Regions from separate parts of the Bradyrhizobium sp. CIAT3101 genome, predicted to be linked through region 2. Evidence: predicted binding sites of a transcription regulator. Region 2 holds the regulator's gene; the other holds the start of a gene.
The links. Region 2 encodes PhoB, which activates phosphate uptake and scavenging genes when phosphate is short. Its sites were predicted from a motif close to TGTCATNNANCTGTCAT; they were not measured.

Region 1: the regulator PhoB is predicted to act here: its motif matches at 4,925-4,941, upstream of QA645_RS09140 (DUF465 domain-containing protein).

The regions. Positions count from the first base shown of each region.
Region 1 is NZ_CP121634.1:1,962,980-1,970,788, reverse strand. Features, by position in the region: gene QA645_RS09155 (glycerol-3-phosphate dehydrogenase) at 1-518, opposite strand, end outside; gene QA645_RS09150 (EAL domain-containing protein) at 552-3,236, opposite strand; gene QA645_RS09145 (NAD(P)/FAD-dependent oxidoreductase) at 3,442-4,545, shown strand; gene QA645_RS09140 (DUF465 domain-containing protein) at 4,658-4,840, opposite strand; gene QA645_RS09135 (DUF465 domain-containing protein) at 5,168-5,374, shown strand; gene QA645_RS09130 (hypothetical protein) at 5,526-5,744, shown strand; gene QA645_RS09125 (hypothetical protein) at 5,767-6,018, shown strand; gene QA645_RS09120 (GGDEF domain-containing protein) at 6,021-6,764, opposite strand; gene purE (5-(carboxyamino)imidazole ribonucleotide mutase) at 6,906-7,394, shown strand; gene QA645_RS09110 (5-(carboxyamino)imidazole ribonucleotide synthase) at 7,391-7,809, shown strand, end outside.
Region 2 is NZ_CP121634.1:9,078,004-9,085,812, reverse strand. Features, by position in the region: gene pstA (phosphate ABC transporter permease PstA) at 1-662, shown strand, start outside; gene pstB (phosphate ABC transporter ATP-binding protein PstB) at 659-1,480, shown strand; gene phoU (phosphate signaling complex protein PhoU) at 1,492-2,208, shown strand; gene phoB (phosphate regulon transcriptional regulator PhoB) at 2,231-2,938, shown strand; gene QA645_RS42060 (GcrA family cell cycle regulator) at 3,041-3,553, opposite strand; gene QA645_RS42055 (aspartate aminotransferase family protein) at 4,007-5,209, shown strand; gene argF (ornithine carbamoyltransferase) at 5,209-6,132, shown strand; gene QA645_RS42045 (Hsp33 family molecular chaperone) at 6,422-7,429, shown strand; gene apaG (Co2+/Mg2+ efflux protein ApaG) at 7,545-7,809, opposite strand, start outside.

The DNA of each region.
Region 1 (7,809 bases), 2.3 Mb from region 2:
GCCCCGGTCAGGATCGCGGCGCCGCGCTCGGCGGCATCCAGCGCCGTGAGCACCACCAGGCGCGAATCGTCGACGACGCAATCGGCATATTCGAACGCGATGCCGAACGGCCGTTTCAGCGCGTTGCCGACCGGATGATGGGTGATGTCGAGGGTGGCCGATCCGGGCAGGCCGCCGCGGTTCGTGAGGGCGTCATAAACGTATAATCCGGCGCGCAACAGCCATGGCGGACGTTCGTCCGAATGGGCGGGGATCACAAAGCTCATCGGCCGCACCAGATGCGGTGCGATCCGAAGCCAGGTCCGGCGCTCGGCCAGCGCCCGGCGCACCCGCCAGAAGCCGCGGCGCTCCAGCACGGATAAATCGCCATGGATCAGCCGCGGTGTCGCCGATGACGCGGCACCGCCGAGATCGCCCTGCTCGATGAGAATGACCCGCAGCCCGCGCCCCGCCGCATCGCGCGCGAGATTGACGCCGTTCAGGCCGCCACCAATGATCGCGAGGTCGTAATCTGCCATGAAGCCGTCGAAGGGAGCGATGCGCCCTTCTCACTAGCCGGTCTTGAGCGCAAGCTCCATGGCCTCGACGCGGCCGACGAGGTCGGCATATTTCCCGATGGGCAGCGGCTTGCCGAGCAAATAGCCCTGCACACCGTCGCAGCCTTCCCTGGCAAGGAAAGCGAGCTGGTCGATGGTCTCGACGCCCTCGGCGATGATCGACATTTCGAGGCCGTGACCGAGGTCGATCACGGCACGGACGATCGCGGCCGATTGCGGATTGCGGCCGAGATTGATGATGAAGGCGCGGTCGATCTTGATCTTGTCGAACGGGAACGCCTGCAGATAGCTCAGCGAGGAATAGCCGCTGCCGAAATCGTCCATCGAGATACGGACGCCCAGCGCCTTCAGGCGGCGCAAGAGCGCCAGGCCGCGGTCGAAGTCCTCGATCAGCACGCCTTCGGTGATTTCGAGCTCGAGCCGGCCGGGGGCAAGCCCGGTCTCGATCAGGATCGCATGGACGAGCCCGACCACGTCGCCGTGCATGAACTGAGCCGGCGACAGATTGACCGCGACCTGCAGCGGCTTCGGCCACGACGCCGCCTCGCGGCAAGCCTCGCGCAGGATCCATTCGCCCATTTCGACGATCAGGCCGCTTTCTTCCGCAATCGGGATGAATTCGGCCGGCGAGACCTGGCCGCGCACCGGATGCTGCCAGCGCGCCAGGGCCTCGAAGCCGATGATCTCGCTCTCGGCGACGCTGTCGCGCGCGATGCCCTGGGGCTGGAACGCCAGAGACAGCTCGCCGTTCTTGATCGCCTTCGACAGATCCTGGTGCAGCACGCGACGGTCGCGGATCTGCTGGTCCATCTCGGGCTGGTAGAGGCTGATGGTGCCGCGCGATTTCTGCTTGGCACGGAACAGCGCCGCGCCGGCGTTGGCGAGCAGCGCCGCACCGTCGGGACCATTGTGCGGGAAGATCGACATGCCGGTGGTGATGCCGGCACGGACGGCGCGGCCATCGATGTGGAATTCGGGCGCGAGCGCGTCGCCGAGCTGCTGCGCCAGCGCAAGACCCGCATCGGGCTGCTTGCCGTCGATGATCAGGCCGAACTCGTCGCCGGAGAGGCGCGCCACCAGGCCGCCACGTGCGGCGTCCTGGAACCGCTGGGCCACCTCGATCAGCAGCTTGTCGCCAAGCGCATGGCCGAACACGTCGTTGACTTCCTTGAGGCCGTCGAGGTCGACGCACAGGACCGCGAATTCCTCGTCGGTGCCCTCGCAGGCCTCGATCATCTGGTTCAACGCCTGGAGGAAGGCAGCGCGGTTCGGCAAATCGGTGAGGCCGTCATGATAGGCCATGTGCGCCATCCGCGACTCGGTCTGCCGGCGGTTGGTCACGTCCTCGTGGGTCTTGATCAGATATTCCGGCTGGCCGGCGTCGTTGAGCACCGTGGCGCGCCGGGTCAGGAACAGGCGCAGGCCGTCCTTGGTGGAGATCGGGTGCTCCTCGGTGATCATCCCGCGCTTCTTGATCGCGGCCTCGTCGCGCGCGATGATCAGCTTGGCTTCCTTGGCATTGAAGATGTCGGAGGCGGTCAGGCCAGTGGCTTCCTCACGCCTGCGGTTGAGGATCGTCTCGGCGCTGCGGTTGGCGAGCAGATAGCGGCCGTCCTTGACCTGCTCCACGATCAGCGCCACCGGAATATTGTCGACCACCAGCTCGAGGAATTTCTTGGTGTTCTCCAGCTCCACCGACAGCGATTGCCGATCGGTGATGTCCTCGAACACCACCAGCAGGAATTCCGGCTTGTTGCTCTCGTTGCGGACCACGATGCGGATCGAGGCCACCATGCGCCGGGCCTGGTCGCGTTCGACCTCAACCTCGAATTCGTTGCGATATTGTCCCTCCGGCGCCAGCAGCGCGGCCCGGTCGGTCGCCTCGATGCTGGCAGCCGATTTCGGGCCGAACAGCTCACGCGCATTCTTGCCGACGACCTCATCGCGCGAAAAGCCCCAGAACCGCTCATAGGCGCTGTTGGCAAAGATGTAGCGGCCGTCCTCGATGTTTTTCGCGGCCACGCAGGCCGGCACGTTGTCCAGCACCGTTTCCAGGAACTGCTTGGTCGAGGCGAGCTGCCGCGACAGCTTGCGCTGCTCGCTGACGTCGAGATGGGTGGCCACGGAGCCGCCGTTCGGCAGCACGAAATACTTGACCAGGATGGCGCGGCCATCAGGCAATTCGCTGATCAGCCCGTTGGAGCTTGCCGCTTTCTCGTAGAAGTCGTCATCGGAGACGGCGAGGACCCCGCGCTGGCGCCGCAACTCGAGGATGTCGTAGCCGGTCATGCCGGTCCACAGGTCCGAGCGCGTCAGGCCGTAGATCTCGATATAGCGGTCGTTGCAGAAGATGATGCGCCGCTGCGCATCCGTCATCACCACGCCCTGGTTGAGATTGTTCATGGCGGAGGAGACGAAGGCGTTGCGTCGCAACTGCGAACGCTTGCTCCGGCGCAGCGCGGAATGGATCCACAATGCGATGGCGGCCAGGAACGCGCAGACGACCACGCCCCCGATCAGGGCTTCCCAGACCAGATTGGGATCGAGATCGCCAAGAAAGCGCGACGGACTGAAGCTGTCGGCATAGGCACGCGAAGGCGCGACCGCGCTGGCCAGGCACACGACGGCCTGCACAGCAATCGGAAGCATGCTGCCTTCCTGCCAGTTCTTCTCAGCCATCAGCCACCCGCGATTTCAACTGCGGATTGTCTGGCTTCACGGGTTTGGATCGGGTAAACGCCTGTACGCCCAACAGAAAAATGTGACGCGAAATACGGCAATTGCCCTGACATGATAAATGCTTCCTTAATGGACGACGGCCGCGCGGCCCGTTTCCCAGGCAAACCGGCCCTCTCGGCAACTTCAACGGGACTTCTGCACAACCATGGATAGGGTCGACTGCGTCGTCATCGGAGCCGGCGTCGTCGGGCTCGCGGTGGCCCGGAAGCTGGCCCAGGCCGGGCGCGAAGTGATCGTGCTCGAAGAGGCCGAGGCCATCGGCACCATCACCTCCTCACGCAACAGCGAGGTGATCCATGCCGGAATCTACTACCGCGCCGGAAGCTGGATGGCGCGCATGTGCGTCAGCGGCAAGCACGCGCTCTACCGTTATTGCGGCGAGCGCGGCATCCCGCACAAGAATTGCGGCAAGCTGATCGTCGCGACCAATGCAAAGGAAACCGAGAAGCTGCAATCGATCAAGGCGCATGCCGAGGCCAACGGCGTGCTCGACATGCAGTTGCTCTCGGGCGAAGCAGCGCGCGCGCTGGAGCCGGCGCTGGCCTGTGACGCCGCGCTGCTCTCGCCGTCGACCGGCATCATCGACAGCCATGCCTACATGCTCTCGCTGCGCGGGGAAGCCGAAGAAGCCGGCGCAGCCTTTGCGTTTCACACGCCGCTGATCCGCGCCAAGGCAGACGCTGGTGTGATCGAGATCGAAGCCGGCGGCGAAGCGCCGATGACGCTGCAATGCGACCTGCTCGTCAACGCCGCCGGGCTTTCGGCGACGACCGTGGCACGCCACATCGACGGCATGCCGATCGACCGGATTCCGCCGGCCTATCTCGCCAAGGGAAACTATTTCAGCTGTAACGCGCGCGCACCGTTCTCGCGCCTGATCTACCCCGTGCCCGAGCCCGGCGGGCTCGGCGTGCATCTCACCCTGGACATGGCAGGACAGGCGCGCTTTGGCCCCGACGTCGAATGGATCGAGACGATCGACTATGAAGTCGATCCGTCGCGTGCCGAGCGCTTCTATCCTGCGATCCGCAAATACTGGCCGACGCTTCCCGACGGCGCGTTGATGCCGAGCTATTCGGGCATCCGCCCGAAGATCGTGCCGCCGGCGGTGGCTACCCAGGATTTCCTGATGCAGGGTCCGCGCGACCATGGTGTCGCGGGTCTGGTCAATCTGTTCGGCATCGAATCGCCGGGACTGACATCGTCGCTCGCGATCGCGGACCACGTCGCAGAGCTCGCAGAAATTTAAGCGGCCGCGCAACGATCATTGCACGGCGCGCACCTAACAGCAGGGACGAGCGCAAACGCTCTAATCCCTGCCTGAAAGGATACGATCAAACTTTACGCTGTTACGGGGGTTACTAGTGAAGCGTGTCGCCGGTTTGCTTCAGACGCTCGATCTGGTCCTTGACCATCAACTTCCGGCGCTTCAACTCAACAATTTGCAGGTCGTCTGTTGAAAGGTGCACGAGAGCTTCGTGCAATTCGTTTTCGAGAACTTTGTGCTTCCGTTCCAATTCAACCAGATGTGCCTGAATTGTCATTCGAAACCTCCTCGGTAGGGGTGACCTTGGATTCGATCCGGACGAAGAAGTGTACACCGTCGATTCGTTCTGTCGATGGATATCCGTCGTCGCAGCGTCATTTTTGAAAATTCATATGTAATGAAGCGTGAGTAAGGAACCACGCGGTGAAAGATCCATGATATCAATGCGCTTGCGCGACACTGCTGCGAATCGTTGAAATATCTTGCGAGAGAGCGGTGCGCGAAGGTCGCAGATCGCTTGCGATCACGCCGCGCAAGGACGATAATTTCCACAGGGCATCCACAGCCTTAATCTCAAGCTAATCGGTTTTCGGCCACCGCAAACATGACCAATGAAGACGAGCGTGAGCTCGAAGCCGAGCTCACCCGGTTGCAGCAGGAACACCGAGATCTCGATGCGGCGATCGATGCACTGCATCAATCGCCCGCCCCCGACCTATTGCGGTTACAGCGGTTGAAGAAACGCAAGCTGTTGTTGCGCGACCGCATCGCCTTCATCGAAGACCAGATAACGCCCGACATCATCGCCTGATCCGCGAGCGGTCGCCGCTTGCGGCCCACATGAATCCGCTTGACTCAAAAAGAACAAAAGAGGAACATAAATCTCGCCGCCGACGCCCCAGGAAACACCCAAGAAATCGCCCAAGAAAAACCTGCACGCACAACCCGCAAGGACACCGCAGATGTCAGTCCCCGCCCTTCTCGACAACAGCTATTACGAGCAAGCCTGCGATCAGGCGATCGCGATGTGTGACGGCAATCTGCGCAGCACCATCAAGGCGCTGATCATGGCCAACGAATATCTGGAAGCTGAACTGGAAGAGCTGCAGGCCGCGATCGCCGCCGGCTGCATTCCCGAGACCTCGCGCAGCTGGACGCGGGGCAAGAGCGGCGCCGCCTAGTTCTGATCACCGGAGCAACGCCATGTCGGATGTGACCTATTACGTTGCAATGCCTTTTCTGATCGATGCCGACGGATCGCCCGTCGCGGGCGCCGCCGAGGAGTGTCAGAGCTCGACGGCCGCGCTGCGACGCGCCGAGGCCCTGTCGCGCGGTGCCGGCCATATCGGCGCGGTCGCGTTCAGCCGCAGCGGCGATCCCATGACCGGCGAATTCGGCGATGCCACGCTGCTGCGCAGATTCGGCAACGTGCCGGAAGATCTGGCCACGCTGTAGGATCAGTTGCTCACGAGCCTGATCCGCGGCTCGTGCCGCCGGCGGGCCTTGCGCACATACATGGCGGCATCGGCCTCCTCCAGCGCGCGGACGGCATCGGACTGGGCACCGAGCAACGCGACGCCGGCGGAAGCGCCCGCCGTCACGTGCTGGCCGCGAAAGACAAAGGACAATTCGTCGATCGCCTGCTCGAAGATCGCGGCCTTCGCCTTGGCATCGGTCTCGCTGAGATTCCACAACAGCAGGGCAAACTCGTCACCGCCGAGACGTCCGACCACGTCGGAGGCGCGGATCTGCCGTGTCAGCGTCGCGGCAATTGCCTTCAGCACCTCGTCGCCGGCGGCATGGCCGAAGGAATCGTTGATCGGCTTCAGCCGGTCGACGTCGAGCACGATCAGTGCGCCGCTGGCGCGGTAGCGCTTCATGTAGGCCACGGCGCGCTGGAGCTCGCGCTCGAAGCCGCGCCGGTTGGGGATGTCCAGCAGGAAATCGGTGTCGGCCGCCGCCTCGAGCTCGACGACGCGCCGCAGCGCCTGCGTGAGCTTGGTCCGCAGGGCGCGGATGGTCGCCTTGCTGGTATCCTCGCTCGGCTCTTTCCTGGTTTCCTTCCTCGTCCCCTTGGCAGCACGGACTGCCTGCGCGCGAGGCGGCGCCACAGCCCGCTTGGGTGCAGTTTTCGTTCGGCTTCCGCTGGTTTTTCGGCCCTTTTTGGCCTTCGCCGCGGTCGCCCTTTTTGGTTTCTTCATGGGCATCCTGCTCAATGAAGGCTTGCGGGGATTCACCAAGACAGGATAGTGCATTCCCTTCTCCTTGCCACCGCCTTGCGAGCCGCCGGCCGGAACCGTTAATCTGGCCTATCCTTCTGTTTTCCGAGCACAATTGACGTCATGACCGCGCCGATCGCCATTATCATGGGAAGCCAGTCGGACTGGGAGACGATGCGGCACGCCGCCGACACGCTCACAGCGCTTGGTATCACCTCCGACGCCCGCATCGTTTCGGCACACCGCACCCCCGACCGGCTCTTTGCCTTCGCCAAGGGCGCCAAGGCGGCCGGTTTCAAGGTCATCATCGCCGGTGCCGGCGGCGCGGCGCATCTGCCCGGCATGGCCGCGGCGCTGACGGAATTGCCGGTGTTCGGCGTGCCCGTCGAGTCCAGGACGCTGAAGGGCATCGATTCGCTGTATTCGATCGTTCAGATGCCGGCCGGCATTCCGGTCGGCACGCTCGCGATCGGCAAGGCCGGCGCGATCAACGCGGCGCTGCTCGCAGCGTCCGTGCTGGCGCTGTCCGATCCGGCCCTCGCCGACCGCCTGGCCGCCTGGCGCAAGGCCCAGACCGAGGCCGTTGCCGAGCGCCCGGAGGACAAGGCGTGACTGACGCAAAGCAGGTGAAGCTGAAGCCCGGCGACACCATCGGAATCCTCGGCGGCGGACAACTCGGACGGATGCTGGCCATGGCCGCCGCACGGCTCGGCCTGCGCTGCCAGGTGTTCTCGCCCGATCCGGATTCGCCGGCCTTCGACGTCGTGCTGAACGCGACCTGCGCCGAATATGCCGACGTCGAGGCACTGGAGATGTTCGCGCACGACGTCGACGTCATCACCTACGAATTCGAGAACGTGCCGGCCGCCGCCGCCATGGTGCTGGATGCACGCCGCCCGGTGCTGCCGAACCGCAAGATCCTCGAGACCACCCAGGACCGGCTCGCCGAAAAGGATTTTGTCACAAGGCTCGGGATTGGCACTGCCGCTTACGCCGACGTCACCTCGGTGGCTTCGTTGCGCGAGGC
Region 2 (7,809 bases):
GCGGTCTGCGCAACGCCATCGTCGGCTCCCTGATCATGACCGTGATCGGCGTCGGCATCGGCGCGCCGCTCGGCCTGTTCGCCGGCACCTATCTCGCCGAGTACGGCCGCAACGACAAGCTGACCTCGGTGATCCGCTTCATCAACGACATCCTGCTCTCGGCGCCCTCGATCATCATCGGCCTGTTCATCTACGGCGCGGTGGTGGTGCCGATGCGCGGCTTCTCGGCGATCGCAGGCTCGCTCGCACTCGCCGTGATCGTGATCCCGGTGGTGCTGCGCACGACCGAGGACATGCTGCTGCTGGTGCCGAACGCGCTGCGCGAGGCTGCCTCTGCGCTCGGCCTGCCGCGCTCGCTGGTGATCAAGCGCATCGCCTATCGTGCGGCGCGCTCGGGCCTCATCACAGGCGTGATGCTGGCCACCGCCCGCGTCGCCGGCGAGACTGCGCCGCTGCTGTTCACCGCACTGTCGAACCAGTTCTTCAGCCTGGGCCTGAACAAGACGATGGCCAACCTGCCGGTCACCATCAACAACTTCGTGCAGAGCCCGTATGCCTACTGGAAGCAGTTGGCCTGGAGCGGCGCCCTGCTGATCACGTTGACCGTGCTTGCCCTGAACATTGGCGCGCGCATCCTGAGCGCCGAGAGGACCGCAAAATGAGCGAAATGTCTGTTTCCGTCAGTACGCCCGCCGTTCATCCCGGCTCGCAGCCTCTGCCTGAAGCCCCGGCCAAGGTAACGGTGCGCAACCTCAACTTCTATTACGGCGAGCACCACGCGCTGAAGAACATCAATCTGGCGCTCGGCACCAACCGCGTCACGGCGTTCATCGGACCGTCGGGCTGCGGCAAGTCGACCCTGCTGCGCATCTTCAACCGGATGTACGACCTCTATCCGGGCCAGCGCGTCTCCGGTCAGCTGATGCTCGACCAGACCAACATCCTCGATCCCAAGCTCGACCTCAATCTGCTGCGCGCCCGCGTCGGCATGGTGTTCCAGAAGCCGACGCCGTTCCCGATGACGATCTACGAGAACATCGCCTTCGGCATCCGTCTCTACGAGAAGATCTCGAAGTCGGAGATGGACGATCGCGTCGAGAAGGCCCTGCGCGGCGGCGCGCTGTGGAACGAGGTCAAGGACAAGCTGAACGCCTCCGGCCTGTCGCTCTCCGGCGGCCAGCAGCAGCGCCTCTGCATTGCCCGCACCGTCGCGGTGCGGCCCGAGGTGATCCTGTTCGACGAGCCCTGCTCGGCGCTCGATCCGATCTCGACCGCGAAGGTCGAGGAGCTGATCCAGGAGCTGTCCGAGAATTACACGATCGCGATCGTGACCCACAACATGCAGCAAGCGGCTCGCGTCTCCGACAAGACCGCCTTCATGTATCTCGGCGAGTTGATCGAGTTCGACGACACCAGCAAGATCTTCACGTCGCCGTCCGACCGGCGCACGCAGGATTACATTACCGGCCGGTTCGGCTGAGGAGACAGGACATGGGTTCTGAACATACCGCAAAGGCCTTCGACACCGACCTCCAGGAGCTCACGCGCCTGGTCGCCGAGATGGGCGGCATCGCCGAGCGCATGATCGTCGATTCCGTCGACGCGCTGATCCGCCGTGATATCGCGCTCGGCCAGCGCGTCGTCACCATCGACGCCGAGCTCGACGCGCTGCAGAAGAAGATCGAGGAACGCGCCGTGCTCACGATCGCGCGCCGCCAGCCGATGGCGGTGGATCTGCGCGAAATCGTCGGCGCCATGCGCGTCGCGACCGATCTCGAACGCATCGGCGACCTCGCCAAGAACATGGGCAAGCGCGTCGCGGCGCTGGAGACGGATTTCCATCCGCTCAAGCTGTTCCGCGGCCTCGAGCACATGACCGACCTCGTGCAGCAGCAGGTCAAGTCGGTGCTGGACGCATATGCCGCGCACGATCTGCCGGCGGCGATGGCGGTGTGGAAGGGCGACGAGGAAGTCGACGCCATCTGCACCTCGCTGTTCCGCGAGCTCCTCACCTATATGATGGAGGACCCGCGCAACATCTCGTTCTGCATCCATCTGATGTTCTGCGCCAAGAACATCGAGCGGATCGGCGACCACGCCACCAACATTGCCGAGACCGTGTTCTACATGATCGAAGGCCAGGCCATCACCGACAAGCGACCGAAGGGCGACATGACGACCTTCGCCACCACGGTCCCCAATACTTGAATCCTTAAGGAGCGACGACCCAATGGGCGCACGCATTATGGTGGTTGAAGACGAGGAAGCTCTCACCGAGCTCCTCCGCTACAACCTCGAGGGCGACGGCTATGACGTCGAGACGGTGATGCGCGGCGACGACGCCGACACCCGCCTCAAGGAGCACATCCCCGATCTGATCGTGCTCGACTGGATGCTGCCGGGGCTTTCCGGCATCGAGCTGTGCCGCCGGCTGCGGACGCGGTCCGACACCAAGCAGCTGCCGATCATCATGCTCACCGCGCGCGGCGAGGAGAGCGAGCGGGTGCGGGGCCTTGCGACCGGCGCCGACGACTACATCGTCAAGCCGTTCTCGGTGCCCGAGCTGCTGGCCCGCGTGAAGGGTCTGCTGCGGCGCGCAAGTCCCGAGCGGCTCGCAACCGTGCTCGCTTTCGGTGACATCGAGCTCGATCGCGAAAAGCGCCGCGTGGCGCGCTCGGGCCGGCCGATCGATCTCGGCCCCACCGAATATCGCCTGCTGGAGTTTTTCCTGGAGCACCCCGGTCGCGTGTTCTCGCGCGAGCAGCTGCTCGACAGCGTCTGGGGCCGCGACATCTATATCGACGAGCGCACCGTCGACGTGCATATCGGTCGCCTGCGCAAGCTGCTCAATCTTGGTCGCGAGCAGGATCCGATCCGCACGGTGCGCGGTGCGGGCTATGCGCTCGATGACCGGTTTGCAAAGGCCGAGCAGGCCTAAGGCTCTTGCAAGCAGACAAAATAAAAAGCGCGCTGGATGGCGCGCTTTTTTATTTCCCCGGTCGTCCCGGCCTTGTGCCGGGACGAGATTACCTGGATGCGCTTACCGCGTGCCAGGCTTCGCCGGCGCCCGCCGCCGATCCGCTGCCGGCTGATACGCCACCCGCGAGTGCTGGGCGCAGTAGGGCAGGCCGGAGAGCGCCTTGCCGCCGCAGAAGAAGAAATCCGGGCTCGAGGGATCGCCGACCGGCCAGTGGCAGGTCGCCTCGTTCAATTCGAGCAGCGACAGCCGCTGGCTCATCGGCACCACGTTGTCGTAGGTGACCGGTTCAGCCTCGACTTCGACCTCGAAGGCCTGCGCCAGCGCGGTATTGCCACGCGCGATGGGCCTGCTCACCCGCATCATGTGCTGCGCCGGACGCGCCTTGCGCGGCCGCGGAGCTGCCGAAGACGGGCTCTTGGCGCGGCCCGACAGGCCGAGCCTGTGCACCTTGCCGATCACGGCGTTGCGGGTGACATTCCCAAGCTCAGCGGCGATCTGGCTGGCCGAAAGTCCGGCCTCCCAGAGCTTTTTCAACTGCTCGACGCGATCGTCGGACCAGGTCAAAACCGTCATTGTAACCTTTCCTTCGCCGCGCGCCTGCCATCCTGGGGCGGCACGACGAATGCCTAAGCTTCGAAAAACCCGTGCCGCCAGAATCCCTTAAGGTTCGCCGGGCGCAATGAGCCGCCCGAACGTTTACGCCGGTACATGAGGACTTTTGGGATCAGAACCGCTGCACGAGATGTCGTATCTGACAAGGCAAACGCTACAATATGGCGTGACTCACGCGCAAGAGTCCGACGACTCGCTTCCACATGTTCCGTGGCCAAAAACCCGCAAATCCGGCACCGCAAGACTACGGAATCAGCGTTTCGCGGGGCTTTCCGGGCGGCATTGACACCATTGGTGCCAGGCATAAGATGGCGATGCGTGCCGCCCTTAAAAGGCGGCACGTTTCGTTTTCCGGACCAATGATGCGCTGCGCAACGCACGCTCAGGCCGTCCGAAACATCCAAAGAGACCATCATGACCAACAGCGTAGCACCGCATTTGCTCCCCGTTTTCGCCAGGGCCGACATCGGTTTTGAGCGCGGTGAAGGCGTCTGGTTGATCGCGACCAATGGCGATCGCTATCTCGATTTCACCTCGGGCGTTGCAGTGAATGCGCTCGGCCATGCCCATCCCGTGCTGGTCAAGGCGCTGCAGGAGCAGGCGACAAAACTCTGGCACATGTCGAACCTGTTCCAGAGCCCGGATGGCGAGAAGCTCGCGGCGCGTCTCTGCAACGAGAGTTTTGCCGACTTCGTGTTCTTCTGTAATTCCGGCGCCGAAGCGCTGGAGGGCGTGATCAAGCTGGTCCGCCACCATCACTTCTCCAAGGGGCATCCGGAGCGCTACCGCATCATCACCTTCGAAGGCGCCTTCCACGGTCGGACGCTGGCGACGCTGGCCGCGACCGGCTCGGCAAAATATCTCGAAGGTTTTGGCCCGCCGATGGACGGTTTCGACCAGATCCCGCATGGCGACATCGAGGCCGTGAAGAAGGCGATCGGTCCGCAGACCGCCGGTATCCTGATCGAGCCGATCCAGGGCGAGGGTGGCGTGCGTTCGGCGCCTCCCGGCTTCCTCAAGGCGCTGCGCCAGCTCTGCGACGAGAAGGGCCTGCTGCTCGCCTTCGATGAAGTGCAGACCGGCATGGGCCGCACCGGCGATCTCTTCGCCCATCGGCGCACCGGCGTCACGCCTGACGTGATGTCGCTGGCGAAGGCGCTCGGCGGCGGCTTCCCGATCGGCGCGGTGCTGGCGACCGCGGAAGCGGCCTCCGGCATGGGGCCCGGCTCGCACGGCTCGACCTTCGGCGGCAATCCGCTGGCGATCTCGGCTGCGAACGCAGTGCTCGACGTCATGCTCAAGCCCGGCTTCTTCGACCATGTGCAGAAGATGTCGCTGCTGCTGAAGCAGAAGCTTGCTTCCGTGATCGACCGTCATCCCGATGTCGTCAGCGAAGTTCGCGGCGAGGGGCTCCTGATCGGCATCAAGGCCGTGGTGCCCTCCGGCGATCTGGTCGCAGCACTTCGCAACGAAAAACTGCTCACCGTCGGGGCCGGCGACAATGTCGTGCGCTTCCTGCCGCCCTTGATCGTCACCGAAGCCGAGATCGAGGACAGCGTCGGGCGGCTCGAACGCGCCTGCACTGCGCTGACCGGCAACAAGCGGGCGGCAAGCTGATGAGCAAGACGCCGAAGCACTTCCTGGACATCAACGAGCTGCCGCTGTCGGAGCTCAAGAGCATGCTCGCGGCCTCCTCCGCCATGAAGGCGAAGCAGAAGGCACATCAGCCGGTCAGGCCGCTCGAGGGCAAGACGCTGGCGATGATCTTCGAACGCCCGTCGACCCGCACGCGGGTGTCGTTCGACGTCGCCATGCGCCAGCTCGGCGGCGAGCCGATCATGCTCACGGGTGCCGAGATGCAGCTGGGCCGCGGCGAGACCATCGCCGACACCGCGCGCGTGCTGTCGCGCTATGTCGACGCCATCATGATCCGCATCCTCAATCACGAGGCGCTGCTGGAGCTCGCTGCGAACGCGACCGTGCCCGTGATCAACGGCCTGACGCGGCGCTCGCACCCGTGCCAGGTGATGGCCGATCTCATGACCTACGAGGAGCATCGCGGCCCGATCGAAGGTCGCACCGTGGCCTGGACCGGCGACGACAACAACGTGCTGGCGTCCTGGGCTCATGCCGCCGAACGTTTCAAGTTCAACCTCAATGTCGCGACCCCGCCGGAGCTCGCTCCGAAGAAGGTGATGCGCGATTTCATCAAGGCCACCAACGCACCGATCGTGCTCGGCACCGATCCCGAAGCCGCGGTGAAGGGCGCCGATTGCGTCGTCACCGACACCTGGGTGTCGATGGGCGACAAGGAAGGCGAGCACCGTCACAACGTGCTCAAGCCCTACCAGGTCAATGCGAAGCTGATGTCGCTGGCGAAGCCCGACGCGCTGTTCATGCACTGTCTGCCTGCCCATCGCGGCGAGGAGGTCACCGACGAGGTGATCGACGGCCCGCAATCGGTCGTGTTCGACGAGGCCGAAAACCGCCTGCATGCGCAGAAGGGCATTTTGGCCTGGTGCTTTGACGCGGTGAAGTAGAGATACGTGCGAGTGTGTGGCCGCGCTGGCGGCTCCATCCTCCGCTGTCGTCCCGGACAAGCGTAAGCGCAGATCCGGGACCCATAACCACAGGCCGTGGTTTTGCGAGGACTCGGAGTTGTCATCTCGCACGATGACGTCATCCTGTGGTTATGGATCCCGGGTTCGCGCTTCGCGCGCCCCGGGACGACATCCAGTTTGAGGCTGCTTCGTACAACGACACCTGCATCCGGAACGCACCACCTCGCGCCCCTTCCATTTCCCGTCCTCCGACCCCAGATAAAGCGCCATGGTTTCCCAATCCCCTGACATGAAAACCGGGTCTGAAGGCCCGGTTCGCGCACCATCCGCGGTTCCCATCGATGATGCCGTGTTGCCCTACGAGGTCGACGCGCTCGATGTGCGTGGGCGCCTGGTTCGGCTCGGCCCCGCGCTCGACGAGATCCTGACCAAGCACGATTATCCCGCGCCGGTCGGCAAGCTGCTCGGCGAGGCCATCGTGCTGACCACGCTGCTCGGCTCGGCGCTGAAATTTGAAGGCCGCTTCATCCTGCAGGCACAGACCGACGGGCCGGTGTCGTTTCTGGTGGTGGACTATCAGGCGCCGGATCGCCTGCGCGCCTATGCGCGCTTCGACGCCGAACGCCTCGGTGACACCAAGGATTCCGGTACGCTGCTCGGCCGCGGCCACCTCGCCATGACCATCGACCAGGGTCCCGATATGAGCCGCTACCAGGGCCTGGTCGCGCTCGACGGCGGCAGCCTGGAAGATGCCGCTCACGAATATTTCCTGCGCTCCGAGCAGATCCCGACGCGCGTCCGCCTTGCGGTCGGCGAGGAGTGGCGCTCGAGCGACGGCGGCAAGCATCGCTGGCGTGCCGGCGGCATGCTGATGCAGTTCTTGCCGAAGGCGCCGGAGCGCGCGCGGCAGGCCGATCTGCATCCCGGCGATGCGCCCGATGGCGCCGAGGTGCACAGCGTTGCCGAGGACGATGCCTGGGTCGAGGCGCGCTCGCTGATCGAAACCGTCGAGGACGTCGAGCTGATCGATCCCGATCTCTCCGGCGAGCGGTTGCTCTATCGCCTCTTCCACGAACGCGGCGTGCGCGTGTTCAATCCGCTTGTCCTGAAAGCGCAATGCTCCTGCTCGCGCGACGCGGTCGCCTCCATGCTGAAGAGCTTCTCGCCGGACGATCGCAGCGCCATGGTCAAGGACGACAAGGTCGTCGTGACCTGCGAGTTCTGCTCATCGGTGTACGAGTTCACGCCGGATGAGGCGGGCGTCGAGGACGCGTAGCGAGGTATCGTAGGGTGGGCAAAGCGAAGCGTGCCCACGATCTCGTGCATTTCGACGGAAATGGTGGGCACGGCGCGTTGCGCCTTTGCCCGCCCTACGGCACCGTCATCCGCCGCTAATTCAACACCCGCTTGTTGTCCGGGCTGTCCAGCGAAAACGTCGGCACGTCGATCTCGAACCGTTCGCCGCTTTCGCTGACCATCTGGTAGCGGCCGGTCATGAAGCCGGAGGCGGTCGAGAGCGGCACGCCGGAGGTGTATTCGAAGCGCTCGCCGGGGGCCAAGGTCGGCTGCTCGCCGACCACGCCTTCGCCCTTGACCTCCTGTTGCCGGCCGGAGGCGTCGGTGATGATCCAGTGCCGCGTCTTGAGCTGCACGGTC